Regions from separate parts of the Massilia sp. DJPM01 genome, predicted to be linked through region 3. Evidence: riboswitches for the same ligand, from Rfam matches in the RefSeq annotation. Region 3 holds a riboswitch; each other region holds the start of a gene.
The links. A riboswitch is a leader RNA that binds a small molecule or an ion and turns the genes downstream of it on or off. The one in region 3 is predicted to bind cobalamin.

Region 1 (10,376 bases), on a different contig from region 3:
AGATGCTCTTCGCGCGGGTGGGCGTTGCGCGCATACGGCGCCTGGCCCCAGTGCAGCAGGGCGATGGTGCGCTCCGACGGCGGCAGCTTGAGCACCAATTGCAGCCAGCCGTCGAACTGGTGCGATGCCAGCCTGCCTTCGGGGCCGAACTGGCGCAGGTTATGGTAGCTCAGGCCACTGCCGATAATGAGTACCCCTTCATCGCGCAGCGGCGCCAGCGCGCGCCCGATCTTCACGTGCGTCAGCGGATCGAATCCGTGCAGCAGCGACAGCTGCACCACCGGCACGTCGGCCTCCGGGTAGACCGGATACAGCATCGAAAACGTCCCATGGTCGAAACCGCGCTGCGGATCGAGCGACACCGCGTGCCCGGCCGCTGCCAGCAGGGCGGCGGCGCGTTCTGCCAGTTGCGGCGACCCTGGCGCGGAATATTTGATCTGGTAGGTATGGGCCGGAAAGCCGCCGTAATCGTAGATCATCGGCGGCTGCGCGCCGGACGAGAGCATCAGCTCCTTTTCTTCCCAGTGACCGGAAATGACCAGCACTGCGGCCGGCTTGACGTCGCCGATCTGGCGCCGGATATCGACCAGCGACGCTTCCAGCACGTCGTAGGTTTCACCGTACTGCTCTTTCATGAATGGCCACGGACCGCCGCCGTGGGAGACGAAATAGGTCGGCAGGCGGTGGCTCATGGCAGTGCTCCAGACGGTGGTTTATCTATCCAATATAGGGACGTGTGCGCTCTTTATCAAGTCATGCGCGTGCGCGCCAGGTCGATCAGCGCGAACAGGCGCGCGCTGCGCATCCAGCCGATGGCGATGACCGCCGCTTGCGTCAGCAGCAGGGCGCCGGTAAAACCCAGCGCATCGATCCCCGCCATGTTCGCGCGCGCCAGCGACAGCAGGCCGGCCAGGGCAAGGCCGGCGATGCTGATGCCGGCGTAGCTGCCCAGCGCCGCCAGCGGATGGCGCACCAGCAGCATGCAGCCCGACAGCCAGGCCGCCAGCGCGGAGCGTTTGCGCGGGTCGTAGGCCAAAAAAGCGCGGCCGGCGTCGAGCGAGACAGTCACCAGCCCGATGAGCAGCACCATCAGCGCCTGCGCCAGCATCAGCGCCAGCGCCGCGTCGTCCGCCGAGATGACCTTGGCGGCGTAGGCTGTCGCGGCGTCGATGGCGCCCATGCCGGCCACGAAGGCCAGGCCGAGCGGCAGCGCGCCCCAGGCCAGCAGGCGCAGCATGGGTGCGTAATAGTCGGCGCCGCCGCGCGTGAGCGCCGCAAAGCCGGGCACCTGCTGCGCGCGCGCCGCCGTCGCCACCATCCCCGACAGCATCGGTGAAATCAGCAGGGTGGCCAGCAGCGCCATGCTGCCGGCCTGGGTAAACACCACCTGGTGACGCGCGTGCACGGCCATCAGGTCGCTCAATGCCGTCATGTCGAGCGCGCGCGCCAGCGCCGCCGCGTGCACCGAGTAATCGAGGCTGGCCGACAACAGGTGCCAGGCTGGCAGCGCCATGACCAGGGTCGGCACCAGCATCCACAACACCCACAGCAGCAGCAGGCGCCATTGCAGCGCCGCGCGTGCCGCCCGTGGAACGGAGGCGATCGAAAAGGCAGGAGATGGATGCATTACACGGTCGCAATCAGGGAAAACAGGATATTGAAAAACGCGGCCACATCGCCGGCCCAGCGGCGCGCGGCGCGCCCGCTTGGCTCCAGGGTGCGGCTGTCATCGAGCTTGCTGGTGTCGAGGTAGTGCAGGCGCTGCGGATCGAGTTCGGCCGACACCGCCCTGGCCGGCTTGACCCAGCTGAAGGTGCGCCAGCGCTGCTGGTCGTCCCACACCGCCGTTTCGCTGCTGCCGTCGGCGAATTTGACCAGCACGGTTTGCGCGACCGGGGCGCCGCGCCGCTGCACCGTGACGCTGGTGCGCCAGGAGCGCGCGGCGCCGGGCTTGGCCGCCGCCTCTTCCTCGCTCGAAAAGCGCGAGACGCGGTCGTCGATGGACGCCGTGGCGTACACCTGTTGCGCGAACACGGCGTTGACAGCGGCGCGCTGGCCGCTCACCTCGGCCAGCGTCTCGCGCAAATCGGCGGTGCTCGGATGGCGGAATTTCCAGCGCCGGTAGTATTCCTTGAAGGCGCGTTCGGTCGCCTCCTGGCCGATGCGCGCCTCCAGGTCGCGCAGCATGGTGGAGCTGCGCACGTACACCGGGCCGATGCCCTGCAGGCGCATGTGGGCGTTCTGTCCGATCGCGTCGGCCGGTTCCAGGCGCGGCGCCTCGTGGCGCTCGACGTCGAAGCCCTTGAAACCCGGCGCGAAGCCGAGCGCCTTGAGCAGCGGCGAACCGAGATACGACTGCTGGCCGGTATCGCGCAGCATGCGGTAGTTCCAGAATTCGTTCAAGCCTTCGTCGAGCAGCGGTTCTTCGAATTCGTTGGAGGCCAGGATGCCGTAGAAGTAACCGTGGCCGACTTCGTGGATGGTGACGAAATCGAGGTCGAAGGCGGCGGCCGTCTGCGGCACCACCTTGTCGTGGCCGGCGGTGGTGATGAAGGTCGGGTACTCCATGGCGCCGGCTTCGTCGGCATTGAACGGCGGGATCACGATGGTCAGCGTCTTGTACGGATACGGCCCCAGCGTTTTTGAAAAATAGGTCAGCGCATCGGTGGCTGCCTTGAGCGCCGGTGCGGCGCTGGCCGCGCGGTCGGGCGGGAACAGCACCGACAGCTGTACAAGCGGGCTGCCCGGCGCGCTCCAGGTGGCGCGCAGGGGCTGGGCGGTGCGCTTGTCGGCGGTCCAGGCGAAATCGTGGACGTCGCCCTGCACGTAGTGGTGGGTCAGCATGCCGCCGCGCTCCACCGGCGCGCCCTGCAGCTCGCCGGTCGCGCCCACGGTGTAGCCCTTGGGCGCGGTCAGCTTGACGTCGAAGCGGCCGAAGTCGGCGTAGAACTCGGTCTCATGGTGATATTCGTGGGCGTTCCAGCGGGTCCGGGTGGCGCCGCGTTCGCCCGGCAGTTCCAGCACGGCGATCTTGGGGAACCACTGGCCCACCAGGTGAAAGCTGCCGAAGTAGCCGGTGCTGCTCACCACCCGCGGCAGCTGGGTCAGGAAGGACATGTCGAAACTGGTCGACGCCCCCGGCGCCACCGGCGCCGGCAGGTCGAAGCGCACCACCGTCTGGTCGGAGGCCGGGCCGTTGTCGGGATGGACGAACGACCAGTCGACCTTGGCCCCGCCCTGGGTCACGCTGCGCAGGTCGATCTGGCCCCATTCGCCGGGGGCGGTGGTGACGCTGCCGCCGGCCTCGCGCTGTTCGGTGAAGTAGGTGCTGCCGGCATTTTTGAAGGCGTTCATGTACAGGTGCAGGTAGACGCTGCGCACGGTCTCCTTGCTGCGGTTACGCCAGGTGAGCTTCTGCTTGCCGTCGACCGTGTGGGCGACCGGGTCGAGCGTGGCTTCGATGCGGTAGTCGACCACGCGCTCCGACAGGGTCGCTTCGCTGCCGCTGCGCGGCCCGCCCCACGCATCCGGGGCGCTCGGCACGCTCACCGCGCTGGCCGACGGCAGGGCCAGGCCGATGCCGACGTCGGTCACCGGTTGCGGGATCGGGGTGATGGTGATGTCGCCCTGGGCCAGCAGCTCGGCGCCGGCGATGGCGGCTGCCGCCAGCAGGAGCGCCTTGAGGGCCATGGTTCGGGTACGCGCTTGCATGCATTCTCCTGCGCCGCTGGGCGCTTGCGATGGGGTAGAGGGGGCCGGCAGCCAGGCGGCCAGCCGGCCGCACAGCATGCCACAACGCCCGCCGGGCCGCAGTCCCGCTGGCGTATCCGATTATAATGGCGCAGTTTTGGTGCCCGCCCGCGTCCTCACGCCGGCAGTTAAACGGGAAACACCCAGTGTGCTGCCCCCGCAACGGTACTGCCAGCCATCGATCACGATGGCTGGCGAGCCCGGATACCGGCCAAAACAGGTGGACCCGATGCCGCAACGCGCGTCGGTTCCGTGCAATCCGGCTTGCGGGGACGCAGGCCAGGACTCTTTTTTCTGAAGACGACATCATGATTTCTGCAGTATCGCCGCGCCGCGCGCTCTCCGCCAGGCCGCTCGCGCTGGTTTTCGCCCTGTCCCTGTGTTTCCTGTCCAGCGCCGCGCTGTCCGCTGAAACCCAAACCCTGCCCGCCGTGACCGTGACCGGCGCCCGCTTCGCCAGCGACCCGGCGCTGGCCCCGATCGGCGCGACCGTCATCAGCGCCGACGAGATCCGCCGCGCCGGTGCGGCCGACGTCAACCAGGCCATCCGCCAGATCGGCGGCGTGTACGGCCGCCAGAGCCTGGACGGCTCGCCCGATTTCAGTCTCGACCTGCGCGGCTTCGGCACCAACAGCAGCCAGAACATGGTGGTCACGCTCGACGGCGTGCGCATGTCCGAGAGTGAATTGAGCAATGCGACGCTGTCGTCGATCCCGATCGAGACCGTCGAACGCATCGAAATCATTCGCGGCGGCGCCAGCGTGCTGTATGGCGAAGGCGCCACCGGCGGCGTGATCCACATCGTCACGCGCCGCCCCGAGGCCAATGGCCGGCGCGGCATGCTGCGCGCCGAAGCCGGCCAGTTCGGCCTGCGCGACCTGCGCGCCGCCATGGCCCAGTCGTGGAACGGCTTCGCGCTCGACGCGTCGGTCGGCAGCCAGCGCACCGACAATTACCGTGACCATAACGAGTTCGCGCTCGATACCTTCAGCGGCGGCGCCCAGTGGGCTTACCAGGGCGGCCGCGCCGGGGTGCGCTACGACCGCGCGCGCCAGGAGTCGGACTTGCCGGGCGCCCTGAGCGCACGCCAGTTCGGCGAGAACCCGCGCCAGGCCAATACGCCTGACGATATCGGCGCGCTCGATTCGGACCGCCTGACCGCGTTCGTGGAGCAGCGCGTCGGCAGCGTCGACCTGGCTGCCGAACTGTCGCGCCGCGAGCGCACCGCCGGTTCGACCTATTTCTACACCATCGAGGGCAAGCGCATGGCCTCGAAGGCGACCTATGACAGCGCCCAGACCCAGTTTTCGCCGCGCCTGCGCCATCTGGCGCAAATGGGCGGCGTGCTCAATGAGCTGGTGGCCGGCGTGGACCTGGTCAAGTGGTCGCGCGTGACCGATTCGGAGTATTCGGATGCCGACGCCACGCAAAAATCGAGGGCGCTGTATGTGCGCGACGAGCTCAAGTTCGGCGGCGCGCACAAGGCCCGCGTGGCCGTGGGCGCGCGCCGCGAACGCTTCGAGAAGGATGCCACCGACGCGCGCGCCTTCGCCGCGCCGTACGCCAGCAAGACCACCCTCAACGCCTGGGAAGTGCAGGGCAGCGTTGATGTCATGCCGCTGGTGAACCTGTACGCCAAGGCAGGGCGCAGCTACCGCGTAGCCAATGTCGACGAGAACGGCTACCGCGCCGCGCCCGGCGTGCTGGCGCCGCAAACCTCGCGTGACCTGGAACTGGGCTTAGCTTACGGCGACGCGGCCCTGGGCGCGAATACGCGCGTATTCCGCCATCAGCTGCATAACGAGATTTTCTACGACCCGACCGTGAACGGCGGCTACGGCGCCAACACCAACCTCGATCCGACCGAGCGCAAAGGCGTGGAGTTCGATGTCCACGCCAGCATCGCGCGCGACTGGCGCGTGAGCGGCAACTGGCAGCACGTGCTGGCGCGCTTCACCGGCGGCCCGAACGCCGGGCGCGAGATGGTGCTGGTACCGAAGAACGTGGTCTCGGCGCGCCTGGCCTGGGTTCCGGGCAATGGCCACAGTGCCGATATCGGCTTTCAATGGGCCGGCAGCCAGCGTTTCGGCGCCGACTTCGCCAACAACTGCGGTGCGCTCATGGCATCGAGCACCACCTTCGAGGCCCGTTACGCGCGCCAGGTCGGCGCCTGGGAATTCGCGGTGGCGGGCCTGAACCTGGCCGACAAGCATTACACCAGCAATGCCTACGGCTGCAACAGCGGCATCTACCCGAGCGACGGGCGCCAGCTCAAGGTGTCGGCGCGCTACGACTTCTGATGCGCCAGCGCTTCCTGTTCGCCGCGCTGGCCCTGTGGGCTGGCCTTGCCGGCGCCGCGATCACGGTGGTCGACGACGCCGGCCGGCGCGTGCTGCTGGCCGCGCCGGCCCGGCGCATCGTGTCGATGGCGCCGCACGTCACCGAGCTGCTGTTCGCGGCCGGCGGCGGCGCGCGCATCGTCGGGGCGATGAGCTACAGCGACTATCCGCCGGCCGCCCGCGGCATCCCGCTGGTCGGCGACAACAGCCAGATCGACATCGAACGCGTGCTGGCGCTCAAACCCGACCTGCTGGTGGTCTGGCAGAGCGGGAACACGGCGCGCCAGCTGGAGCAACTGCGCCAGCTCGGCATTCCAATGTTTTACAGCGAGCCGGCGCGGATGGACCAGGTGGCCGGCAGCATGCTGCGCTTCGGCCAGCTGCTCGGCACTGAAACAGTGGCGCAGGCGGCGGCAGCGTCGTTCCGCGCCCGCATCGCGGCGCTGGAGGCGCGCTACAGCAAGCGAGCGCCGGTCAAGGTGTTTTACCAGGTGTGGGAAAAGCCGCTGTACACCCTCAATGGCCAGCAGATCGCCAGCGACGCCATCCGCCTGTGCGGCGGCGAGAATATCTTCGCCGCGCTGGCGCTCAAGGCGCCCTCGGTTGGCATCGAGGCGGTGTTGCAGGCCAATCCGGAAGCGATCGTCGGCAGCGAACCGCACGACGCCTCGGAACAGGGCCTGGCGATCTGGGCGCCTTACAAAACCCTGTTGGCGGTGCGCCAGGGCAATCTGTTCACCCTGGACGGGGAATTGCTGACCCGCGCCGGGCCGCGCCTGCCCGACGGCGCCGCCATCCTGTGCGAAAAACTCGACCTGGCGCGTCAACGCCGCAAGTAGGCCTGCGTTTACTGCATGACCGGGCGATCACTGGGCCGGCATGTGCAACGCAATGTAAAATGCGGGTCCCTGGCCTCTGACCTGCCGCAAAAAGTGGTAATCTCGCGATCGTCGTCTCAACTTAACATGAAGGATATTTATGCGTTTCCTGCGTATTGCTCTGGCCGTGGCCAGTCTGGCCGTCAGTACGGCGTTCGCTTCGCCCACCGATCCGAAAGAGGGCGTCGAGTTTGTGACGCTGGCCGCGCCGCAGCCGACCAAGGCGACCGGCAAAAAAGTCGAAGTCATCGAATTTTTCATGTACCACTGCCCGCATTGCTATACGCTTGAACCGCATCTGGCCGAATGGGTCAAAAAGCAGGGCGACAACGTCCTGTTGCGGCGCGTGCACTTCGCCTCCAGCGGTACCGATCCGGAGGCGCATCTGCACCTGACGCTCGAAGCGATGGGCAAGGCCGAAGAAATGCATCCGAAAGTGCTGCATGCCTTTCATGTCGAGCGCCTTCGCCTGAACAAGGAGGAGGCCATTCTTGAGTGGATTCCCAAGCAGGGCATCGACAAGGCCAAGTTCCTGGAATACTGGAATTCGTTCGGCGTGCTGACCAAGCTGAAAAGCGCATCGCAGCTGACCCAGAACTACAAGGTCGACAGTGCGCCGACGGTGGTGGTCGATGGCCGTTTCGTGACCTCGCCATCGGTCGTTGCCGAAGCCAATCCGGGCGTGACCAAGGCCACCGAGTACCTGGTGTTCAAGCAGGCGCTCGACGCGCTGGTGAGCAAGGTCCAGAAAGAGAAGGGCGCTGCCGCGGCACCGGCCAAGGCGCCTGCCAAAGCGAGTGCCACACCTGCCAAATCCGTCGGAAAATGAGCGATTCTGAAGAGAAAATCATCAAAATCTACGACGCCTCGCGCCCCGTAGAGGAAGATTTGTTCGAGCGCAACTGGATTAACCAGCTGGCATGGAGCCTGGTGGTGGTGCTGTGCAGCGTCGTGGTGTGGTTTTCGATAGCGATCGTCAATGCCGAGAACCAGCGCCATGCGCTGATCACCAAGCAATGTGCCGATCCGGTGTTCAAGGGCGAGGTCGACACGCGCTGCATGCAGGTGGTCAGTTCGCGTCCGCACTGGTGGGAACACCTCTGGTACGGCATCACGCATCTGAAGCCGGCGGAAAAGTAACAGCAGTCATTGCACTGCCGTTTCTGCCTTCGCAGAAACGGCAGTTCTCAGGCCGGCAAGGCAATCACGAAGCGCGCCCCGCCCAGCGCCGACTGTTCCACCGCAATCGTGCCGCCATGCAGCGCTACCGCCTTCTGCGCAATCGATAATCCCAGCCCGAAACCGCCGGTACTGCGGTCGCGGCTGCGGTCGAGCCGGTAAAACGGTTCGAACACCTTGCCCCGTTCCGCCTCCGGAATGCCGGGCCCGTCATCCTCCACCACGATTTCCACGCCGTCCACGCGCCGCGCCGACAGCGCAATCCGCCCGTTGCCGTATTTCTGGGCATTGCGCAGCAGGTTGCCCACCGCCCGCAGCAGCAGGCGCCGGTCGCCGGTCATGCTGCCCAGCGCACTGTCGAGCCGGACCTGGGGCTGGGCCGCCAGCGGGTCGAGCGCGTCCACGCAGCCCAGCAGCGCCGGCGCCAGCTCGAAGCTGGCTTGCTGCAGGGCCTGGCGGCTGTCGAGCCGGATCATGCCCAGCAGTTCATTCACCAGCCCGTTCAGCTCGGCGACATCGCCTTCCATCGCCACGATGCGCTGTTCCAGTGCCGGATCGTCCGCTGCCGACCTGAGTAGTTCCAGGGCGAATTCCAGGCGCGCGATCGGGGTGCGCAGTTCGTGCGAAACGGAATGGAGCAGGTTTTTCTGCGCGTCGAGCAAGCCTTCGATGCGCCCGGCCATGTGGTTGAGCCGCTCGGCCAGCGGATAAATGATGGCGCCGGTCTTGAAGCTGGCGCGCGCCGACAGCTTGCCGGCGCCGACCTCGTCGGCCACGCGCGAGAGTTCCTGCAGCCCCAGCCAATGCGAGCGCGACCACAGGGCGATCGGCACCAGCAGGAACAGCGCCACGATCACGTAGCGCACCGCTTCCATCTCCAGCGCCAGGCCGATGTCGATCGGCAGCTCTTGCGCATGGATGACTTCCTCGGCGCTGCCGATATAGCTTTCGCCATGCAGGTCGACACGGCGGTAAAAGGCTTTGTTGGCGGTATCGAGCACCAGTTCGCCGCGGTTGAGCGCGGCGTGCTGCTGGACCGGCAGCGAGGCGCGCACGCTGGTCAGCGGCACCAGGTCGAGCTTGACGTCCGACACTTCGCGCACCTTGTTGAGCCGCACCAGCCATTCGTCGGCCGGGGCTTTGTCGATGTATTGTTCAAGCAGGAAAATCTGGGCGGCCGCCTGGCGCCGCGCGATATCGTCCAGCGGATCGCCGAACAGGCGGCTGGTGGCGAAATAGATGGCGAAGGTCGCAACCGTAATCGACAGCATGACCAGCACGAAGAAGCGGAAGAAGATCCGGTTCACGCGTGTTTCCCGCCACAACGTTGTTCAATAACTGTTGCCATAGCCATCGCTTCTCCTTGCGCAGCATTGTATAAGAGCGGGGCGCATCGGGGTATTACAAATAAGTGACAAATAGGGGACAGTTCATGGCGGAAGTGCGCCGCGATTGTCGATATCATGGCCTTACTCGAATTCCAGGTCTGCCCGCCGCGCTTGCGCGCTGGCAGGTATCGCTTCCCTTATGAAAGGATTTGCCATGTCTGTTTTGATTCGTGCACTTTCCTGCCTCCCGCTGGCTGGCGCTGTCGCGCTTGCCGGTTGCGGCGGCGGCGACAACGGCGGCGGCACGCCCGTCCCTCCGAAAACGCAACCGGACATCGTCGTGCCGACGCCGACGCCGACGCCAACACCAACACCGACACCGACGCCAACGCCAACGCCAACGCCAACACCGACGCCGACGCCGACGCCGGTCCCGGTCACCGTGATCACCCCCTTCATCGCGCGCGCCCAGCAAGCCTCGTGCGCCAGCGTGACCAACCGCCTGTTCGTGATCGACCACAAATATGTGCTGTGGAACCAGTCGGGCGACTGCGCCGACAAACGCTACAGCACCGAACTGTTCGCCCTGACGCCGGAGGCGAAAGTATGCAGCCTGAGTGACTCCATCGCCGGCCCCAAGCGGGAATGCAGCGACGCCGTCATGCTGCCCATCTTCAACACGATCATCGAGAAGAGCAACGAAGAAGATTTCGGCCTTGGCGCCGGCCACGTGGTCGAAGAGATCAAGTTCCTCCCTGCAAACGGATTAAGTGTGGATTTCAATACCATCGCCAGCGATACCTTTTCGGGCGTGGGCACGGCCCGCAACGTCGTGGTGCGCGACCAGGCGGCGCTCGATGCCCTATGGGCCGAGCACAGCGCGATCCGCATCCCGCCGCCGC
Region 2 (10,376 bases), on a different contig from region 3:
GGCCACACCCGCGCGCACACCACAACAAAAACGAGACAGCCTCATGCACACAGCAATGAACACGACGGAGATCTTTCTCCTGGCGATGCTCCTCATCTTCTCGATTCCCTATCTCGTCTGGCGCGTCTGCAAAACCGATTACTACGCCCCGCTGGTGGTGGTGCAAATCATCACCGGCGTGCTGCTCGGACCGGGCGTGATGGGGGCAATTTATCCGGATTACTACAAATTCATCTTCAACCCGTCCGTCATCATGGCCATGAACGGCATTGCCTGGTGGGCGGTGATGATCTTCGTGATGATCGCCGGCATCGAGCTCGACCTCAAGCAAGCCTGGGCGCACCGCCGCGAAACCACCATCATCTCGGGCCTGGCGCTGGGCGTGCCGCTGGTCTTCGGCGCGGTGGTGGCGGCCGGCATGCTCGGCTACGCCGGCTGGATCGGACCCAAGGCGATGACCTGGCAGTTCGTGGTTGGGGTCGGCATGGCGTGCGCGGTCACGGCGCTGCCGATCCTGATCCTGCTGATGGAAAAGCTCGACATCCTGCGCCAGCCGATCGGCCAGCGCATCTTGCGCTACGCCAGCCTGGACGACATCGCCATCTGGGGGGTGCTGGCCCTGATCATGCTCGACTGGGACCGGGTCGGGCGCCAGCTCGGCTTCTTGCTCGCCTTCGGCATCGCCACGGTCGGCTATCGCCGCCTCATGGTCTGGCTACAGGAACGCGACCGCTGGTACGTCGGCCTGATCTGGCTCGCCCTGTGCGGCTTCGGTGCCGACTGGGCCGGCCTGCACTTCATGGTCGGCGCCTTCCTGGCCGGCGCGGTGATGGACGCGCACTGGTTCGACCAGGAGAAGATGGACCTGATGCGCCACCACGTCCTGCTGGCGATCATGCCCGTGTTCTTCCTCAGCACCGGGCTACGCACCAACTGGGAAATGGGCGGCGCCGCCGTGTTCATCGCGGCCGGCGTGCTGCTGGTCGCCTCGGTCGGCGGCAAGCTGATTGGCGCCCACATCGCGGGGCGCATCCTCAACTGGAAAAAGGGCGAAGCGGGCATCATTGGCTGGCTGCTGCAGACCAAGGCGCTGATCATGATCATCTTCGTCAACATCCTGCTCGACAAACAGATCATCACCAGCGAAACCTTCACCGCCCTGCTCCTGATGGCCATCGCCAGCACCATGCTGACGGTGCCGGTGGTCTACCCGCGCCTTCAGCGGATGAAGGAAATCATCTTCCGCACCACCTGAGCACGCGTCGTCAGAAGGTCGTGCGCAGGCTCACGCGCACGCTGCGCGGCTCGATCGGATGCACCAGGCGTCCATCGATGCCGCCGCCGCAACTGCCATCGCGCTGTTCGGCGCGCGTGCAGGCGCCGCCCCAGTATTCGATGTCGTTGGCCTTGCGGTCCGCCAGATTGAGCACGTCCACGCTGGCCTGCCAGTGCGCGCCGATCCGATAACCGAGCTTCAGGTTGGCGATCCAGAATGGCGTCGAACGCTCGCGGTTCGTCTCTTCCAGCGCATAGGCGCCCAGATAACGCAGGCGCAGGCCACCGAACCACGCCCCGCCCGGGGCGTAATTGACCGCCAGCGAAGCGGTCAGCGGAATCGCATTCGGCACATGCGCGCCGCCGCTCTCGCCCACCGGCACCTTGAAGCGCGCGTGCGACCAGGCCACGTCGCCATCGATGGTCAGGCTGTGATTCGGCGTATAGGAATTGGACCATTCCAGGCCATGGCGCTTGGATGCGCCGCGCGCTTCGGTCACCCCGGCGTCGCCGACGAACACCAGCTCCGACGCGGAACTGATCTGCCACAGCGACACGCTGCTGGTCCAGCCTTTCAGGGGCCGCGTGCGCGCTCCCAGCTCGCCGCCGGTGGAGCGGGCGAACAGCGCCAGCCGGTCGGCCGGGCTGCCGTCGGACGGATGGGTGCTGGATGTCGCGCCGCGCACGTCGTTACTGTGAAAGCCGTGACCCCAGTTGGCATACAGCTCGGTATTGGCTCGCTCGCCGAACGGCCCAAACACCACGCTCACCTTGGGACTGGTCTGGCCCGCGCTGGCCGTGCCGCCGTTGCCAAGGTTAAAGCGCCCGCCGGTGGCGCTGGTGTCGGCCGAAATCTGGTCGCGCCGCAGGCCGATCGTACTGCGCAGCCAGGGCGTCCACTGGCGGCGCGCCTCGACGAACAGGCCCGCCGCCGTCTCGCGCAGGCAGTCTTGGCGCACCGTGTTGGTACGCACCCGGTCGATGGTTTCGTACAGGCCGACGTTGTCGACGCGGTCCTGGCGCAGCTGGACGCCGGCGCTCAATTCAACGTCGCGCAGCTGCCAGTTGTGGCGCGCATCGAGGCCCCAGGTCACGCGGCTGTCGGCCTGCTCGTGCTGGTCGGCGCTGGCGCCGCTGATAAAACCGGACGGCGTGGCAAAGTAGTTCAGGCCATAGTCGACCACGTACGCGCGCACCTTGCTGGCGCCGGCCGTGCCGCTGGCGGCCCACTCGCCGGACAGGCTGTAACGGTGGGTCACGCCGCCATCGCTGGGCGAGAGCGCGCCGAAGCGGCCGATCTCGCCGTTTAAAATGGCGCGTTCCGGCACATGCTCGGTGGCGCGCCAGTCAGACTGGTAAGCCATGAGCGTGACCGCCACGCCGTTGTCGATGCTGCCGTTCGACGCGCGCAGCACCGCATTGCGCTTGCGCAGATTGGCCGGTTGGTCCCACGGCCCGTCATTGCCGGCAAACTCGAACGCGCCCAGCATATCCATTCCGCCCAGCTGCACACTACCTGCGGCCAGCACGCGCCGGTAGCGGTGCTCGCCCAGGCTGACATCGAGCAGCGGCGCCTTGAGCGTGCGCTGGTACTCGATGCGCGCCGAGCCAGTGCTGGAAAAATCGCCATCGTCGGCCGCGTAAACGCCTTTGCGGTACTGGATATGCGAGATCAGCTCCGGCATCAGGAAATTGAGGTCCATATAGCCCTGGCCGTGCGCGTGGCTGGCCACGTTGACCGGCATGCCCAGCACACTGGTCGCGAAATCGCTGCCGTGGTCGAGGTTATAGCCACGCAAAAAATACTGGTTCGCCTTGCCGTCGCCGGAATGCTGGGTGACGATCACCCCGGGCACGGTTTCCAGCAGCTCCGCCGTGCGCAGCAAGGGGCGCACGGCCAGCTGGCGCAGGCTGACCGTGCCCTCGGTGGCCGAATCGGCGACGCCCGGCGGGGCCGCCCGGTTGCCCGGCACCAGCACCTCCTGCATCACCGGAGCATCCGGCATGGCCGGTGCCTCGGCCGCGAACGCCAGCCGGACGGCCGCGACCGACGTCGCCAGCAGACATGTTTGAAACTTTAATTTACGCATGCGATTACTTTCTTGAATCCATAGAAGATCAAGGCACATCGCGAGGAAAAATCACGCCAACTTGCACTTCGACAAAAATCTCCCCACCGGGGTCTGACCTCTGACTCGAAACATTTTGCGCGCGACAACGCAAAATCTGGGACTTTCCCAAATTTTGTTGAATAAAATGCCATCACGAACGTGCTTAATTGGGGACTGCCCCAGTCAAGCAACTAATTTCTAATCAGAGGTCAGACCCCGGTTGGGCGTTGGCTTGTGGGCGCGCAGGAGCGCATGGCCGGGGCGCAAGGCGGCCGGCCGTCACAAGGCAATGCTTCGATGTCGACTGCAAATGGACAAAACCACTCCCCGGGTTTTGCACCAGTACTTAACGCCATGGCCGGTCTTCTGGCTCGCCGTCATCCTCGGCTGTCCTTGCCTTCCCATGCGGTGCACAGTGGCGTTTGAACAGCGTCGTCAGGCCTACAGCAGCGGGGGCTGCGCCGGATTGTCAGAGAGGGCTTCTCTTGTCACCGGCTTCCCGTTTCACACTCCGGCAGAAAAGCGGAGCGCACCTTGGCGTATGTTGTCCATTTTACCTCGACCGGCGTGCCGCTGGGAATGCCAGGCGCGGAAATATGATTTAAGATGCAGCACTTCTCCCACCTCGCCCCCGCCTGGCCCTGGCCGCACCATGAAACTTTATGAAGCGCTCGCGCGCGATATCTCCGAATCGATCCTCAACGGCGTGCTGCAGCCGGGCGACCGCCTGCCGTCCGTGCGCAAGACCAGCGCCAGCCGCGGGGTGAGCCCGGCCACCGTGTTCGAGGCCTATTACACGCTCGAAGCCCAGGGCCTGGTGCGCTCGCGCGAGCGCTCCGGCTATTTCGTCAGCGTCGGCGCCGCGCGCCTGCCGCCAGAACCGGATACGGCGTCGCGTCCGGCCGAAGATGCGCTGCCGATCGCCATGAGCGAACGCGTGTTCGACCTGCTGGAAACGACCATGCGGCGCGATGTGGTGCCATTCGGTTCAGCCTTTCCCAGCCCGCTGCTGTTCCCGCTGGCGCGCCTGGCGCGCATGATGAGCACCAGCGTGCAGCAGCTCGACCCGTGGGCCAGCGTCGACGATCTCACCCCGGGCAACGCGCGCCTGCGGCGCCAGATTTCGCTGCGCTACCTGATCGACGGGATGTCCGTGCCGGCCGACGAGATCATCGTCACCAACGGCGCGCTGGAAGCATTGAGCCTGTGCCTGATGGCGGTGGCGCGCCCCGGCGACGCGGTGCTGATCGAGTCACCCGCCTTTTACGGCGCGCTGCAGGCGATCGAGCGCCAGGGCCTGGAGGCAATCGCGGTGCCGACCCACCCGCGCGACGGCATGGACCTGGGCGCGGCCGAACGCGCGCTCGAACGGCACCGCCCCAAGGCGTGCTGGCTGATGACGAACTTCCAGAATCCCCTCGGCAGCCTGATGCCCGACGAGAACAAGCGCGACCTGGTGCGCCTGCTGGCGCGCTACCAGGTGCCGCTGATCGAGGATGATGTCTTCGGCGAGCTGTATTTCGGCGACAAGCGCCCGCTGCCAGCCAAGGCGTTCGATACCGAGGGCCTGGTGATGCACTGTTCGTCATTCTCGAAATGCCTGGCGCCCGGCTACCGGGTCGGCTGGGTGGCGGCCGGACGCTACACGCGCCAGCTGGCGCGCCAGAAGCTGGCCAGCACCCTGACCACCTGCGCGCCGGCCCAGGGCGCGCTCGCGCTGTACCTGGAAAAAGGCGGCTACGACCGCCATCTGCGCCTGCTGCGCCACACGCTCGCGTCGCAGCAGGCGGTATTCATGGACGCCGTGCGGCGCCACTTCCCGCACGGCACGCGCGTGACGCGCCCCAAGGGCGGCTATCTGCTATGGCTGGAACTGCCGGGCGGGGTCGATGCGCTGGCGCTGCACGCGGCCGCGCTGGCCGAGGGCATCAGCGTCGCCCCAGGACCGATCTTTTCGCCGCAGCCGGGGTTTGAAAACTGCCTGCGCCTCAATTACGGCCATGCCTGGGACGCGCGCGCCGAGGCGGCACTGGCCACCATCGGGCGCATCGTGCAGGCACAGATGGCGCGCTAGCCGCGTCCATCCTTGCTCTGCTGCAGGGTGAAGCCGATCAGGCGCGACACCACCGCCGCCAGGTAAATCAGGCCGACGAACATCTCGACGCTGGCCAGCGCGCGCGCATGCGCCGTGAGCGGAATCACGTCGCCGATGCCGGTGCTCGATAGCAGCGCGAAGCTGAGGTAATTGAGTTCGGTCCAGGTGCGCGCGTCGGCCGCGTTGACGGCGGCGGCGTAAGTCCCGGGATGCATGGCTTGCACCAGCACGAACAGGTGCGTGAAGCCCCACGCGATCAGGGTGAAGGTGGCACCGGCGGCGAACAGTTCGTCGGTGGTGGCGAGACGGTCTTCCATCATGTAGGCGATCAGGCTGGCCGCGGCGTAGAAGTAGAACAGCGCTTCGAGCGCGGACGACCATGGCAGCAGGCCGTCGCGCCCGAATGCCATCTGCAGCACCAGCAGCACGATGACCGGCAAGGCGATGCCGGCGCTGATCCAGGCGTGGCCGGGCGTGCGCCGTACCATGCGCGTGGTGAAGCCGAGCACCACGATGCCGAAGGCGTTGAACACCACCAGCCCGCTCGGCGTCGATTCGATGAAGGGATACAGCAGCATGCCGAGCAGCTGCACCATCAACAGGATGGCGGACGGGTGGCGGTGGGTGCTGCGCATCAGGCTGAAAGCGTTCATGGTCGAAAAAAGTCGTACGGAAAGACGGCATTGTAGACCAGTCAATCCGCGCGCTGTCCACCACGTGCACGCTATCACTGCAAAGCAACAGGCGCGCGGCGACGCCGGCTTACGACGCTCAGGAAGCCAGCGCCAGCGGCTCCTGGTTCGCCGCCGCGGCCGCCGGCACGGGTTTGAGCAGCAACAGCTGTCCTTCCAGTACGCGAAACACCAGCGGCGCCTGCAGATGCGTCACCTCGCCATCGATGGCGACCTTGATCCGGCGCCGTCCGGCCAGCCCGCGCTGCCTGACCGTCATGCTGGTCAGGCCGAAGGCGTGCAGATTGGGCGCGTCGCCCAGGCGCCCGAGCGCACCACGCAGCAGCAGGGTCAGCATGCCCAGCTTGCCGACCGGCTGGGGCGCCAGCGCCGCCAGCTTGCCATCCTCGATGCGCTCGGCCAGCGGCCCGATGCCGACCTGCTCCATCTGCAAACGGTTGTTTCCGACGAACAGGGTGGAGGTGCGCAGGGTGCGCGTCTTGCCGTTGAGCTCGACGGTGATGTGCAAATGCCGGTAGGCACCGAGCACCGTCTTGAGCGCCGACAGCAGCGCCACCAGCCGACTGCGTCCGTACTGTTTCTTGTCGATCTCGCGCTCTTCGAGCAGCCTGGGGTACAGGCCGATGCTGGCGTTGACCAGGAACACGCGCTCGTTGACCAGTCCCACCTGCACCGGCTCCACGCGCGCCTGCAAGAGCGCTTGCACGGCCCCGGCCAGGTCTTCCGGTATCTGGTGGGTGCGGCCGAAATAGTTGAAGGTGCCCTGCGGCAGCACGCCGAACTGGCATCCGCTCTCCACCGCCGCGCGCGCCACCGTGTTGATGGTGCCGTCGCCGCCGGCGGCAACCAGCACGCCATCGCTGGCGCGCGCTTGTCCAGCCATGCGCCGCGCAATGCCGCCGAGCTCGCCAGCCTGGTCGACCACGGCGAGCTCGAACGGGCGCCCGGCGGCACTGAGCAAGTCTTCGATGGTTGTACGCTGGAGTTCGGTTTCCGCATGGCCGGAGCCGGCGTTGAGAATGATGAAAAGCGGTCCGGGCATGGCGAGGCTGACGTGGTGTTAAATAATGCGACACTTTATCACCAGCGTAGAAATTGCGTTTTCAATACGACAGCACCCGTGCGGCACGAGGCGAACCCATCTTAGCATCTGACAACAGCGCGCCATCCCCGGGGAACCCGACCATCACACTCATGCGGCATGGAAAACCATTGCTGACCGATCGCGGATGGGTGGCCCTGGCCGGCATGCCCGCCTGGATCGCCGCTTACGACGCGGCCGGGGTCGTCGACCAAACCATTCCACAAGCGAGCATCGCCTCCGCCGGCGCGGCCGCAACGATCGTGTCCAGCACACTGCCGCGGGCGCTGGCCTCGGTCAGGGCGCTCGGCCATACACCCGCCCTGGCCGACGCCTTGTTTCGCGAAGCGGCGCTGCCCACGCTGTCGATGCCGCCCGTATGGAGCCGCTGTGCGCGCTTGCCGCCAGCCTGCTGGGCCGTGCTGTTGCGGCTGATGTGGATGGCCGGTTACGCCAATGGCGCCGAGAGCAGGCAGGCAACGCGCCTGCGCGCGCGCCAGGGGGCCGCGCGCCTGATGCTGCTGGCGCGCTCCGGACCGGTGCTGCTGGTGGCGCACGGCATCATCAACCGCATGATCGCCGCCGAGCTGCGCCGCAGTGGCTGGACCACCGAACAGCGGGCGCGGCATGCCTGCTGGAGCACCAACACCTTTACCCTCGCCGCATAGCCGGCATCGAGGCGCGCCCTGCGCCCGGCCATGAACGCGCCTGCCGCTGGCCGCGGGGGCGCCCGCTCCGCCGGCAAGGCGCCAACGGCGCGTGGCGGCATGGCCGCCATCAGCCTTCGATCCGCTCGGCAACCGGCGAACTGCAGCTTGCGCCTGCAAGCGGCTTGATGCGGGCCAGCACGCCGATCAGCTCGGCCGTGTTGGCCGGCTTGACGAAATAATGGTCGAAACCGGCCTGCACCGCGCTGGCCTTGTCGTATTTATTGCCGTAGCCAGTCACGGCGATCAGGGTGGCGGCGCGCGCATGCGTGCTGGCGCGCAGCCGGCGCGCCAGTTCGTTGCCGTCCATGCCGGGCAGGCCGATGTCGAGCAGGCAGGCGTCCGGCCCGAAGCTGCCCGCGCTTTCCAGCGCGCGGTGCGGGTCGTGCTCGACCATGACGACGTGGCCGGCCGATTCCAGCACCATGGCCATGGCGTTCGCGGCATCCTTGTTGTCGTCGACCAGCATCAGGCGCAAGCCCTCGCCCGCGTGCTGGCCAGTCCCGCGCCCGGCGCCGCCCGCGCCGTGCGGCGCCGCGTGCTTTTGCAGGTACACGGAAAAGGTCGCGCCCTCCCCCGGCCCCGGGCTGGCCGCCGTCACGTGGCCGCCGTGCAGCGATACCAGGCTGCGCACCAGCGCCAGCCCCAGGCCCAGCCCGCCCTGGGAACGGTCGGAGGAACGTTTTTCTTGGGTGAACAGGTCGAAGATGTGCGGCATCAGCATGGCATCGAGGCCGATGCCGTTGTCGCGCACGTGCAGCTCGACCGTGTCGGCATGATGGCTGATCTCGAGGGTGATGCGGCCACCCGGCTGCGTGTACTTGGCCGCATTGTGCAGCAGGTTGGTCAATACCTGCACCAGCCGCTTGCGGTCGCCCCACACCGCCGCCTCGCCCTCGGCCGGCACGGCGAGGCTGAGTACGTGGCCGCGTTCGCTAATGAGCGGCTGGGTCTGCTCGACCGATTCCAGCACCACCTGGTGCAGGTCGATCAATTGCTTGTCGAGCACCACCAGCCCGGTATTGACGCGCGAAACATCGAGCAGGTCGTTGATCAGGCTAGTCATATGGTTGACCTGGCGTTCGATGATGACGCTCGACGTTTTCACGCGCGAGGCGTTCTCTGGCGCCATCGCCAGCAAGTGCGCGGCCGAGCGGATTGGCGCCAGCGGATTGCGCAGCTCGTGCGACAGCATGGCCAGGAATTCATCTTTGTGGCGCCCCGCCTCGCGCAACGATTCCTCGGCGCGCTTGCGGGCGCTGACATCGATCGATACGCCGCGTATGCAGTGCACATCGCCAGCCTGGTCCGCCACCACGGTGCCGTACACCTGCAGCCAGACCGTCTGGCCATTGTCGGGCCGGCGCAGGCGCACCACTTCGCCGTAGCTGCCATGCGATTGGACCGCCTCGCGGCGCCCAAGCTCCATCCTGCGCAGGTCGTCGGGATCGAGATAATCCCAGACATGGCGCATGTCGGTCCAGTTGGCGCCGAACAGTTCGGGCGCGTTGTCGGAAAAGACCACCTCGTTGCTGGCCAGGTCCCAGTCCCACACCACCATGCGCGCCACTTTCATGCCTTCTTTCAGGCGCAGTTCGCTGCGCTGCAGCGCCTGGCGGGCCATGGTGCGGTCGGTTACATCGAAGCCCTGCACGAAAATCCCGCTCACCTTGCCGTTTTCCATGATCGGCTGGTACACGAAGTCGATGTAGGCATGGATAGCCGCGCTGTCGGGCGTCACGCGCAGTTCGATGCGCAGGTCGCCCGCCTTGTACGGTTCGCCGCTGGCGTAGACCGCATCGAGCAGCTCGAAAAAACCCTGGCCGACGATGTCCGGCAGCGCCTCGCGCACGCTCTTGCCGATCAGCGCGCGTTCACCCACCAGGCGCAGGTAGGCCGCGTTGGCAAACTCAAAGACGTGCTGCGGCCCGCGCAGGATGCACATGAAGCCGTGCGCCTGCTCGAACAGCGAGCGCAGGCGCGTCGATTCCGCTTCGCGCTGCTCGCGCAGGGCTTGTTCGGCGCGCAGGCGCTGCCCGGTCTGGATCGCTTCGAGCCGCTGCGCCTGCTCGCGCTGGGCGATCTGTTCGGTCAGCGCCAGGTTCATGCGTTCCAGCGCCGCCTTGGCATTGTGCTGGGCCGTCACGTCGTTGCACACCACCAGCACGCCGTGCACGCCGTCGTGGTCTTCGATCGGGCTGTAGCCGTAAGTCCACCAGACATCCTCGCGCTTGCCGTGGCGCGTGACCGGCACCAGCTGGTCTTCGTGCCAGGTGCTGCCGCCGCCGGCCATGACCGTCTCGATCTGCGGGCCGATGATGGGCCAGATTTCTTCCCAGCAGTCGCGCCCGCGCTGGCCCAGCGCGCTCGGATGGCGCTCCGGACCCATGGTCAGGCGGTAGGCATCGTTATAGA
Region 3 (10,376 bases):
TAGCCGTCCAGGTCTTCGATCAGGTGGGCCACGTCGGAGCCGCCCATCGACGCCAGTGCGGCCGGGAGTTCGCCATCGTCTTCGTGGTGATGATCGTGGTCGTGGTCATGGTCATGGTCGTGATGGTGGTGATGGCCGTGCCCATGGTCGTGGCCGTGGTCATGATCGTGGTGCAGCAGGCGCGCCTGGAGGTCGGCATTCAGGTTGGTCTGCTTGACCAGTTCCCATATCTGCTGCTGCAGCAGCGGCAGCTTGGCCGGGTCTAGCACTTCGACCTGATAATACTCGTCGACCAGCTGCGTCAGCTGCGCCAGCGCGCCGTAGGTATCGGCGCTGGTCATCGGCGGCGTCAGGTGGTCGACCACCACGGCGTGCGCGCGGCGCTTGGCCTGCGAACCCTCGCCCGGATCGTTGATGATGAACGGGTAGAACAGCGGCAGGTCGCCCAGCAAGGCGTCCGGGAAGCAGTTCTGCGACAGGCCCACGCCCTTACCGGGCAGCCATTCCATGGTGCCGTGCTTGCCGACGTGGACGATGGCGTCGGCGCGCCAGACATCGCGCAGCCAGCGGTACAACGCATAGTAATGGTGGGTCGGCGGCAGGTCGCTCTGGTGGTAGATCGCATCCGGGTCCATGCCGTAGCCGCGCGGCGGTTGCAGCGCGACGAAGGTATTGCCCAATTCGATGCCGGCCAGCGCCAGGTGGCCGTCGCACACATACGCTTCGCCAGGCGCGGCGCCCCACTGGGTGCTCATTTTTTCCTGCATGTCGGGCGTCAGTTCGGCGAACCATGTTGCGTATTGCGCGGCGGGCACGCGGCCGGCGGCGTTGCGCAACTGCTCCGTCGTCACGTAAATCTGGTCGTACGAACAGCGTGCCACCAGGTCGTGAATCAGGGTGGTGCCGTCGGCAGGCGGCTGGCCGACATCGTAGCCGGCGGCGCGCATGGCGTCGAGAATGCGCATCAGCGAGGCCGGCGCGTCCAGTCCGACCGCATTGCCGATCTGCGAAGCCTTGCTGCTCGAATTGGTGAACATGAAGGCAACGCGCTTCTCGGCGTTCGGTACCTGCTTGAGGCGTGCAAAGCGCGCGGCGACGCCGGCCACGCGCGCCACCCGGTCCGGCACCGGTTCGTATTCGACCGCGTCGCCCTGCAAGCCGGCGGCGCGCGACTTGAACGACACTGGCGCGGTGATGATGCGCCCGTCGAATTCGGGCAGCACCACGTTCATGGCAGTATCGAGCGGATTGAGGCCGCGCGCGGACTGCTCCCATTGCGGCAGGGTCATGCCGCTGGTGATGGCTTGCAGCACCGGCACGTTCAGCGCTTCCAGCACGCCGACCGACCATCCGGCAGGCGTGGGGCCGCCGGGCGTGATCTCGCCCATCGCAAACGAGGTGGTGTTGATCAGCACATCGATATGCACGCCGCGCGCGTCGCTGAAGTAGCGCAGCGCGTCGGGCAGTGTCCCGCCAGCGCCGGCGCCGCTGCGCAAGGAGGACGTGAACACCGGCAGCACGTTCATGCCACGCTTTTCCAGCGCGTCCAGCAGCGCGTCGATGAAGCGCGTGTTCCCGCTCATCCAGTGCGCGCGGTAGAACACGATGCCGGCACTCGGCGCACCGGACTTGCGCAGCGCCAGCCAGTCGTCGATGCCGGCGCCTTGCGCCAGGTCCGGGTGATAGATGCCGTGTTCCGGCAGCGGCAGCGCGGTTTCAAAGCCAAAGCCAGTCAGCAGCAGATGGTCGGACAGGTAGCGCAGCAACTGCGCCAGGTTGCCGCTGCCGCCGCAATGGAAGTAATTCAGGGTCTGTTGCAGCACGTCGGGGGCGACGGTCGATACCGCAGCCAGCTCGGGATCGGGCTCGCCGGTGCCGCTGATTGCAATCAGGTGCTGGCCGTGGCGGCGCGCGTGGCTGACCAGGTCGGTAAACCCGGGCACGCTGCCAAGCCGCCCGAGCACGCGCAGGATGATGATGCGCGCGCCCTGCACCTCGCGCGCGAGCAGCGCCGTGGCGCCGCCGTCGGCATCGAGCCCCTGCAGGCTCACGCCCGCCACCGCGCCGAATTCCGGCGGCAGCTGGCCTGTTGCGTGGTGCAGGACAGCCAGGTCGTTCGATGCATGGGTAAGCAGCGCGATGTGCGCCGGGCCTTGAGGAAAATCAGATGATGTCATTGTCCGCCACGAGTGTGTCGCCTTCGCAGATGCGATGGAAAATCAGGTCCGCCACTTCGGCGCCGCCGATCAGGTGCTCGGCCACGATGCGCCCGGCCGCCGCTTCGTCGACGCGGCGGTACCACACACCTTCCGGATACACCACCACGATCGGCCCTTCATTGCGGCACGCGACCATGCAATGCGTGCGGGTGCGCTTGACGCACAGCTCCGGATGCGCGTCGATCTCGCGCCCCATGTGCTCGAAAACGGCCTGCGCCTGCACGCCGTTTTCGGTGCAGCGCGGGCCCACGCACATGAAAACGTGCCGGTCATGGGTACGCATCGGTCAGCCGAATTTCTTGTAGCAGTAGCCAGCCAGCGCGCCCATGGCCAGCCAGAAGGCGGCGTTGGCCAGCAAGGTCGCGTACAGGAAGCTGCGCGCCAGGTCGGGCGGTGCACTGCTCGAATGGACTGCGGGCTGGGGCGATCCGACCAGGTGCGGCACGAACAGCAGCAGCGCGCCAGCGATCCTGAGCGGCCAGTTCCTGGCGAAGACCAGCAGCGCCAGCCCGCCGGCGCTGGCCATGACGGTAGCGGTCCACCACATCTGGCGCGCCAGCAGGGGCGCCGCGACGGTGCCGGGCAGCTCGGGCGGCAAGCCGACCGAAGGCGCCACGAAGAACGCCGTGTAGCCGGCCGCGCCCCACAGCAGGCCCGCGCGCCAGCCGCTCGCGCCGCCATGCAGGCTGATGGCAGCCGCCAGCAGCAGCGCGAAGCCGACGCCCGCGCTGATATTGGCTACCGCCGTGTAGAAGGTGCGCTCCAAGCCGTCGTCCGGCTGCCAGCCGCCATGTTCATGGGCGCCCTCTTGCGCGTGCTCGTGCGGGGTGGCGTCGGCGTGGCTGTGCGGTGCGGCCACCTCCAATGGCTTCGGCGCGGCGCTCTCGAACACCTCCGCCTGCAGGATGATGGGCGCCACTTGCAGTTGCTGAACGCCGGTCAGCAGCAGGCCGGCCAGGACGCCGGCCGCCGCTGCGCTGGCGAGAATGCGGTTGAAGGTTCCCAGGCCTGCTGCGGGCGCGGTACGAATCAGTGGCATGGGAAGCCGGCCGAGTGGCGGCTGTCGTGCGCGGCGTTGTGCAGCGCTTCCATCGAGGCGAAGCCGGCGCCGAACAGCAGCACGGCGCCAAGGCTGGCAGCGCACATGGCTTGCACGATGCGCTCCTTGATGGCGGCAAACGGGACTTGTTCATCGGCGGTGGTGATGACGCTGCGGATCGACGACATGGCATTCCTTCCTAAAGCACTGCGCATAGAGCCTGGCCAATGCAGACGCGCGCGTCTTGCCATGGCCGGCAACCGGGGGCTTGTACGGGGAGAAGGAACATAAGATGGGATGCGGAACGCAGCGATCCACCTGGATCGCCCTCCGCGATACAAACGACTTACCGCTTCGGCTGGTTTCCGGGCTGGCGAGTGGTGGGGCAAACGCCCTCTTCCCGGATATGCGCCTTCCCATGCTAAGCACAGTGGCATCATGCACATCCTTGACTCGCTTACCGTTGCGGGGGCAGCGCCGGCTTTGCCTCCTTTGGAGGATCGCACCGGCTTCCCATTTAATCCGGCAAACGATCGTTTGCCAGAACCAGAAGCTTGACTACCGGCGAAGTATAGGTCTGGACTATATAAAATGCAAGGTTGTGCGTATCGGGCGGGGACTTACCAATCGCGCCATTGCTCGGTGATGTCCTCGTCGGCTTCCAGGCCGGCGTCCTTGGCGATCAGGAAGATGATGTCGCACAGGCTTTCGCGCTCTTCGGTCTCGATCATGCTGGCGCGTTCATCGAGCGCATTGAGGGCCAGGACGACGCGTTCGACTTCTTTCATGATCGCGGCCGGGGCGGCGGGTTTGGGGAGCTTTTCCACGGCGGCGGCGTAGGTGTCGAGAATGCTGGCGCATTCGTCGATCTCGGCCTGGGTGTACGGTGCTTCGCTAGCCGGGTCTTCGGCGCAGCGCCGCATGTAGGCAGCCATCTCGCCTAACAGGCGGGCGCGGATCGAGGCGATGCTGGGATTGGGATGCATGGGGCGGCACTCCTGCATGGTTTTGGGAGTGCCAATGTAGCATGAAGCGGCGCGCCGCCGCGCCACCTTACTCGCTGAATTCGATGTCCATCTGCTTGCCGTCGTAGCAAAATGTCATCTGCTCGCCCTCTTCATCGCGGATTTCCAGCACACCGCCGGCTTCGACGAACGGCCCGAGCGTGTCGAACAGGCGAATGAGCCAGTTGGTAATGATGTCGATGTCGCCGCCATCGATCAGCAGCGCGCCTTCCTGGCGCTGGCTGGTGAAGCCGATCGATTCAAGGAATGCCGGGAAATCGCGTTCGGCGCGTGCGCGCTCGGCGAAAAAGGAGTCGCAACCTTCGAACGATGTGCGAATCGCGTTGAACGCCGCCGGCTGCCTGGCGTTCCTGATAACGATGCTGGCATCGTAGATCCATGCTGCAGTACTCACTTGCACTCCCGTTTCGTCAGAATGGCCATCGCGGTCCATGCGCAGCCAGGATCATATTTCCTGCCGACAGTTTTACATGCCGTTCAAAAACTGTCAAAGCGTCGATGCGGGGCGTTGTTTTCAGAGCTTGGCGGCGGGTCACGGAAACACGAATGACTTGACCAATGTCAGCTCCCCCGGCGCGCGCAACGGCACGCGGACCACTTCCTGGCGCTCGTTCGGCGAATTTTCGTTGGTGATGATGGCCACCTGCGCGACCGTCAGGATGCCGGTGTCCTGGCCGGCCCCGTAGTAGTTCACGTAGACGTGGTAGTTCCCTTTCGGCGGCGCGGCGCTCGAAAAAATCTCCGGCCCGTAGCCGGTGGTGACGTCGACATCGAGCGCACCGCCGTTGGGCATCACGCGGTTGCCGTACCAGGAATGTCCGCCGTCCGGCGCGACCACGTGCAGGTCGACGTCGGTGCCGGGACTGTCCCACGACAGCACCACACGCAGGCGCGACTGGGTCTTGCCGGCGTACGAGTCGAGGAACTGGCTGCGGCTGCGCGCCTTGCCGTCGGGCGAGCGCACCTCTACGCTGTTCGAGCCGCGCCCGAAAGCATACGGCCGCGCGAAGCTGCCGTCTTCCTGGACCGCCATCGGCATCGCCACGCCGTTGACGACCAGCGTGGCCGGCTTGTCCTTGGCCTTGCCGGCGATGCGGCCGCGGATTTCGGCCGTCGGGCTTTGCCCCGCCTGCACGCTGACCGACGCCGCCGGATAGTTCACGTCCTGCGTGTACGCTTCCTTGGCGCCCTTGGAATTACGCCAGCCGCTGTTGGGCGAGTCGATGTTTACCTGTGCCAGGGCGGCGCTGGACAGCAGCAGTGCGGGTATCAGCAATAGTTTCATGATCAGCTTCGTAGTATTCATTGACTCATTTCGAGGCGAGTATCGACAAGGCGCCGCGCCAGCTGTTCGACCAGCGCTTCATCCTGCCCGCGCGGGTGATTGCGCAGACCCAGATGCAGGAACTCGTGCGCCAGGGTGATGCGGTCTTCGCGGCTGGCCAGGCCACGCACATAAATCCGGTTGCGCGACTGCTCCGAATACGGTGTACCGCGCGCCAGCTGGCACACCGCCGGCAGCGCAGACGGCTTTTCGTAGCCCGCTTCCTTGCGCAGTACGCGCTCCCACTGCGGTAGTTCGCGCGCCAGCCACGCTTCGGCACCGGCCAGGCGCACGCACTGCTGCGAGTCGCCGCCCGAGAGCGTGGTCAGGTCGGCGCGCGGATAGGCCGACGCCAGGATCTGGTCGAAACGCAGGCCCTGCCCCGCCTGCGCCACGACCTGGCTCCACGCCATCGTGTCTTGCGAGGCCGTATCGGCGTGATAGCGCACGTTCACCCCGGACAGCACCAGCTGGTCGGTCCAGTTGGCGATGGCGCGCGCCTCCACGCTGGCCGGCTGCGGACTGACGCGCTGCGTCGCGCTACTGTCGGCAATGCGCTGGCAGCCCTCGGCCCACTGCGCGTTCTGTTGCAGGTAGGTGCGCGCCGCCACGGCCAGCGCCTTGGCCGCCTCCGGCGCGCCGGTGCCGCCCTCGCGGTCGATCACGCGCGCCACGTAATCGTTGACGCCGAAGCGCCCCGTCAGGCGCGTGCGGCCCTGCGCGTCGCGCGCCAGCAGCATGTCGTTCTGGCTGAAAAACGCCAGGCTGCGGCCGTTCTCGAAACGCACCTGGTAAGGTCCGTTCAACAGTCCCGGCACGGCGGCGGTCCGCCCGGCCGCCACGCTTTTGATCGGATAGCGCGCAAAATAGTCGATTACCACGCAGCCCGCATCGGCGCGCGGTGCCGCCGCCGGCAAGGTATTGGCCAGGCGCGGCGCCCATTTTTCCAGGATGCGGCTACTGGTGTCGGCGCCGCCGAACCAGAGCGGCGTGCCGTCGGCCAGCCAGCCGCCCGCGCCGCCCAGCCGCTCGCTGGCGCGCTGCGGATGGTGCCACGAGTAGGTCTTCACGCGCAGGCGGCTGCCGAACCAGCTGGCCGTGTTGACGCCGCGCGCACCCAGCACCACGTGCAGCAGCGCCGACTCGGCCTCGGCCCGGCTGGCGGCCGGAATGGCTGCCAGCGCCACCATCAGGCTGCGCAGGCTGACCAGGCGTTCCGGTGCCAGTTGCGCGGGATCGGCGAGCCAGGCGTATTCTCCGGCAGGGGCGCGTCCCAGCACCTCGCTCCAGTATTGCTGCCACGGGCGGCGCGTGAGCATCAGCCGCGCCGGCGAAAAGAACAGGCCGCACGACTGCGCCAGCGCCAGGTCGCGCCCGATGCTTTTGCCGGCGGCGCAGCAATACACTTCCTCGTTCTTTTGACCGCCGCAGGTGTAGTCGGGCGTCGCTACCTTTTTGTCGATCGCGTACACATACACAAACAGCTTCCACAGGCTGCCCAGCGGAACCTGGCGCGCGCCGTCGAAGGCGGCACGGCGGCTCGCGCCATGCTCGTCCAGCTGAAGCGCGGTGAGCTGGCCGTCGCGCCACCACGCCACGTCGAGCGTGGCCGCCTGCACCAGCGGCACCGACATCGCGAGCACCAGAGCCAGGCCGCGTGACAGCATTACTCGACCTGCAGCGTGCGCATGGTCTTGCCCTCGCCTTCCAGCGCCTTGTTCTCGGGCTGGTACATGCGGTAGTAGCGCGCCGGCGGCAGCACGTAACTGCCTTTTTGCGCGAAGCGCAGCAGGTGGCGCACCTTGAGCGGTTCGGCCAGCGGTTCGACCGGCACCACATAGCCTTCGCGCCGCGACTCGTGGCGCGCAGCTTCCAGCGCTGTCTTCTTTTCGCCGGCGAGCGTCATGCCCCAGGTGGTCGCTTCGACCGAGGCCCCGGGCGGCAGCGCCACTTCCAGCAAACCGTAACGGTATTTGGCGCCGGCGGCGGGGGTGAGCGTGATTTCATCCATGTACAGCGCGTCGGTGCGCAGGGCTTCGCCGTTCTTGACCGGCACCGGCGTGAAGTCCTTGTCTTTCTGCTCCATGCGCATCAGACGCCGTTCGATCTTCACCGGCAGCGTATGCGCTTCGGCGGCGCGGCTTTCGTACTGGATGATGGCGACGGTGTTGGCCGGCGGCGCCTCGGCCAATTGCAGCTGGTTTGGTGCGCCCTTGGCCGGCTGCCAGCGGAACAGCGCCTGGCCGAGCGGGCTGGCGCTCTTTTGCCAGGTGCCGCTCAAGGCCACGCCGGCATCCTTCGCCGCCGGCGGGCCGCCCAGCTTCTTCTGCACCCATACCAAGGTCAGTGCACGGTCCAGGGTCGCCATGTCGGCGCTCACCGCGCCCAGCACCGCGTCGGCCTGGCTGGCCGGCAGTTGCCCGCCCAGCATCAGCAAGGCTTGCGCCAGCGGCGCCGGATTGGCGCGCAGCGTGGTCCAGGCGGCGCCGATCCGCTCCTGCAATTCGGGCGGCATGGCCACCCCGTCGTTGGTGGCGACGACCGACAGCAGCGCCAGCGTCAGCGCCTGCGAATTGCCGCTTTCCGCCGTCAACAGCATGCTGCTGGTCGGGGCCAGCGCGGCCGCCTTGGCGTCGAGCTTCGTCTTGGCCAGTTCGTCGGCCAGGCCGGAAGCGAGGGTCTTGACCGGCAAGCCCATTTCCTGCGCCAGCCACAGGGTCAGCGCGCGGTGCAGCACCGGCTCTTTCAGGCCTTCCTTGCCGTACATGGCCAGCAAGCCTTGCCAGTGCTCGGGCGGCATCTCGATGCGCAGCGCGCGCGCGGCGTACCAGTCGGCGTAGTAGGCGTACGCCGTCATCAGCGAATTGCCGGCCGTGGCGTTGCCCCACCAGCCGAATTGGGCTTCGGGACCGGCCATCGACACCAGCCGCAGGCGCTGCGCCTGCAGGGTGTTCAGAAGACGCAGCTGGACCTGGCCGGCTTCGGGGCCGAGGTTCTGCAATCCCAGCGCCAGCGGAATCAGGCGGCTCGACGTCTGCTCGACGCAGCCGTACGGGTACTCGATCAGGTCATCGGCGATGCGCGCGAAGTGGCTGGCCGCGCCGCTGGCGAACGACACGCGGATATTGCGCGCGTCCGCCGGCAGGCTGAGCGGCACCGTGGCGCCGGTCAGCGGCACGCTCAGGGTACGCGGGCTGCTCCACGCGGCAGGCAGCGCCTGCACGTCGGTGTCGAGTGCGTCGACCACCTTGCCGCCCTGTTTGACTTCCAGGCGCATCGGGCCAGTGCTCGCCGCCAGCGGGAACTGGACGTAGTTCACGCCGCGCCGGGCGGTGATTTTCTCGGTCTTGACCACCGTGCCGGCGGTGAGCGTCACTTCGATGGCCTGTTCGCTGGCGGTCTGGTTGAACACCGCCACGGACGCCTGCGGCGCGTCGCCGGTCCGCATCCAGTCAGGCGCGGTCCATTTGGCGAAGAAGCTCTTGTCCGAGCGCAGGTAGGCAGTGCGCTGGCCAACCCGGCCCTGCGCATCCATCGCGCGGCCGGTGATGCGCCAGCGCGTCAGCGCGTCGGGCATGGTGAAGGTGACGCGCGCGCGCCCTTCCGCATCGGTCTTGAGCGCGGGCGCCCACAGGGCCGTATCGACGTTGTCGCGGCGCGGGCGTTCCAGCACTTTGACGCCACGCTCGTTATAGTTGTGGCGCGCGGGAGCGCCGGCGCTGCGGCCGGCCGCCAGGTCGTAGCTGATGAACGACAGGCTGGCCGTGGTGCGCACGTTGTTGCGGCGCGGGTGATAGAAGAAGTCACCGATGTCGGGTGCGATTTCCGGTTGCAGCACATAGATCATTTCATCGACCACGCCGAGCGTGACCAGCGTCGATACCGGCTTGCCGTCCATCTGCGCGGTAACGTCGATGGTGACCTTCTCGCCCGGTTGATAGACTTCCTTGTCGGTCTTGAACTGCAGCGCGATGCGCGGTTCGACGATCTGGATGCCGGCGTTCTGGAACACGAAGTCGCCCTTGCGCGTGTACGCCACCGAGAACGTGATGTTCGGGCCGTAGTCGTCCTTGACCGGAATGCGCACGCGCCACTGGTTCGGCGCCACGCGCACCGGCTTGATCCAGTCGGCGCCGGCGCTCAATAGACCGACCTGTTCGACCTTGTCGCGCTCCAGCGTCAGCAAGGCCTGCTCGACCGGGTCGGCAAAGGTGATCAGCGCTTCGGCGGTGTCGCCGGCGCGGTAGCGTTCATGGTCAAGCACGATCTCGATGCTGCCCGGCGTGGCGGCCAGGCCCTGGCCGCTGACCCAGTGGCTGGTACCGCCCACCAGCTTGTTCTGGGCGTCGCGCAGGCTCAGTTGATACGAGCCGGATGCGGGGAAGTTGACGTCCCAGGTCGGCTTGGAGGCGTCGAAGCTGCCTTCCGTCCTGGTCTGCCTTTCGAGCTGGATCATCTCCCAGCGTACCGGCTTGGCGCCGGCGCTGCCGTCCGCCGCCACGTCGAAGCGCACCGTCTCGCCAGGGCTTGAAAAGCGGCGCTGCGCCTTGAGCGTGTACTGGCTCGCAGAGCGTTCGATCATCAGTTCGGTCGTACTCCTGACGCGGTAGGCAGCGCCGTCCGACGCCAGCACGGTGAGGATGTAGCGCGACGGGTCCTTGGCCTGCGGCAGCACGAAGTCGACATTGCCCTTGCCGTCGCTGACCAGTTCCTGGGTTTTCAGTTCGACCGGGAACGCGCCGCTGTAGCGCAATTCGCCTTCGACCATG

Region 1: another riboswitch for cobalamin. It lies ahead of PO883_RS16425 (TonB-dependent receptor); the one in region 3 lies ahead of PO883_RS23790 (CbtB domain-containing protein).
Region 2: another riboswitch for cobalamin. It lies ahead of PO883_RS06780 (TonB-dependent receptor); the one in region 3 lies ahead of PO883_RS23790 (CbtB domain-containing protein).

The regions. Positions count from the first base shown of each region.
Region 1 is NZ_JAQOZV010000023.1:54,840-65,215, reverse strand. It holds gene PO883_RS16440 (class III extradiol ring-cleavage dioxygenase) at 1-692, opposite strand, end outside; gene PO883_RS16435 (hypothetical protein) at 749-1,627, opposite strand; gene PO883_RS16430 (M1 family metallopeptidase) at 1,627-3,711, opposite strand; cobalamin riboswitch at 3,832-3,981, shown strand; gene PO883_RS16425 (TonB-dependent receptor) at 4,059-6,050, shown strand; gene PO883_RS16420 (cobalamin-binding protein) at 6,050-6,928, shown strand; gene PO883_RS16415 (thiol:disulfide interchange protein DsbA/DsbL) at 7,068-7,796, shown strand; gene PO883_RS16410 (hypothetical protein) at 7,793-8,107, shown strand; gene PO883_RS16405 (ATP-binding protein) at 8,155-9,453, opposite strand; gene PO883_RS16400 (hypothetical protein) at 9,689-10,376, shown strand, end outside.
Region 2 is NZ_JAQOZV010000007.1:11,100-21,475, forward strand. It holds gene PO883_RS06775 (cation:proton antiporter) at 44-1,255, shown strand; gene PO883_RS06780 (TonB-dependent receptor) at 1,266-3,365, opposite strand; cobalamin riboswitch at 3,725-3,938, opposite strand; gene PO883_RS06785 (PLP-dependent aminotransferase family protein) at 4,039-5,460, shown strand; gene PO883_RS06790 (ion channel) at 5,457-6,134, opposite strand; gene PO883_RS06795 (diacylglycerol kinase family protein) at 6,253-7,215, opposite strand; gene PO883_RS06800 (histidine phosphatase family protein) at 7,386-7,922, shown strand; gene PO883_RS06805 (ATP-binding protein) at 8,032-10,376, opposite strand, start outside.
Region 3 is NZ_JAQOZV010000043.1:24,734-35,109, forward strand. It holds gene PO883_RS23775 (cobaltochelatase subunit CobN) at 1-2,177, opposite strand, end outside; gene PO883_RS23780 (ferredoxin) at 2,164-2,502, opposite strand; gene PO883_RS23785 (CbtA family protein) at 2,506-3,258, opposite strand; gene PO883_RS23790 (CbtB domain-containing protein) at 3,249-3,446, opposite strand; cobalamin riboswitch at 3,597-3,824, opposite strand; gene PO883_RS23795 (hypothetical protein) at 3,879-4,244, opposite strand; gene PO883_RS23800 (hypothetical protein) at 4,312-4,677, opposite strand; gene PO883_RS23805 (YfaP family protein) at 4,816-5,568, opposite strand; gene PO883_RS23810 (DUF2300 domain-containing protein) at 5,586-7,274, opposite strand; gene PO883_RS23815 (alpha-2-macroglobulin) at 7,274-10,376, opposite strand, start outside.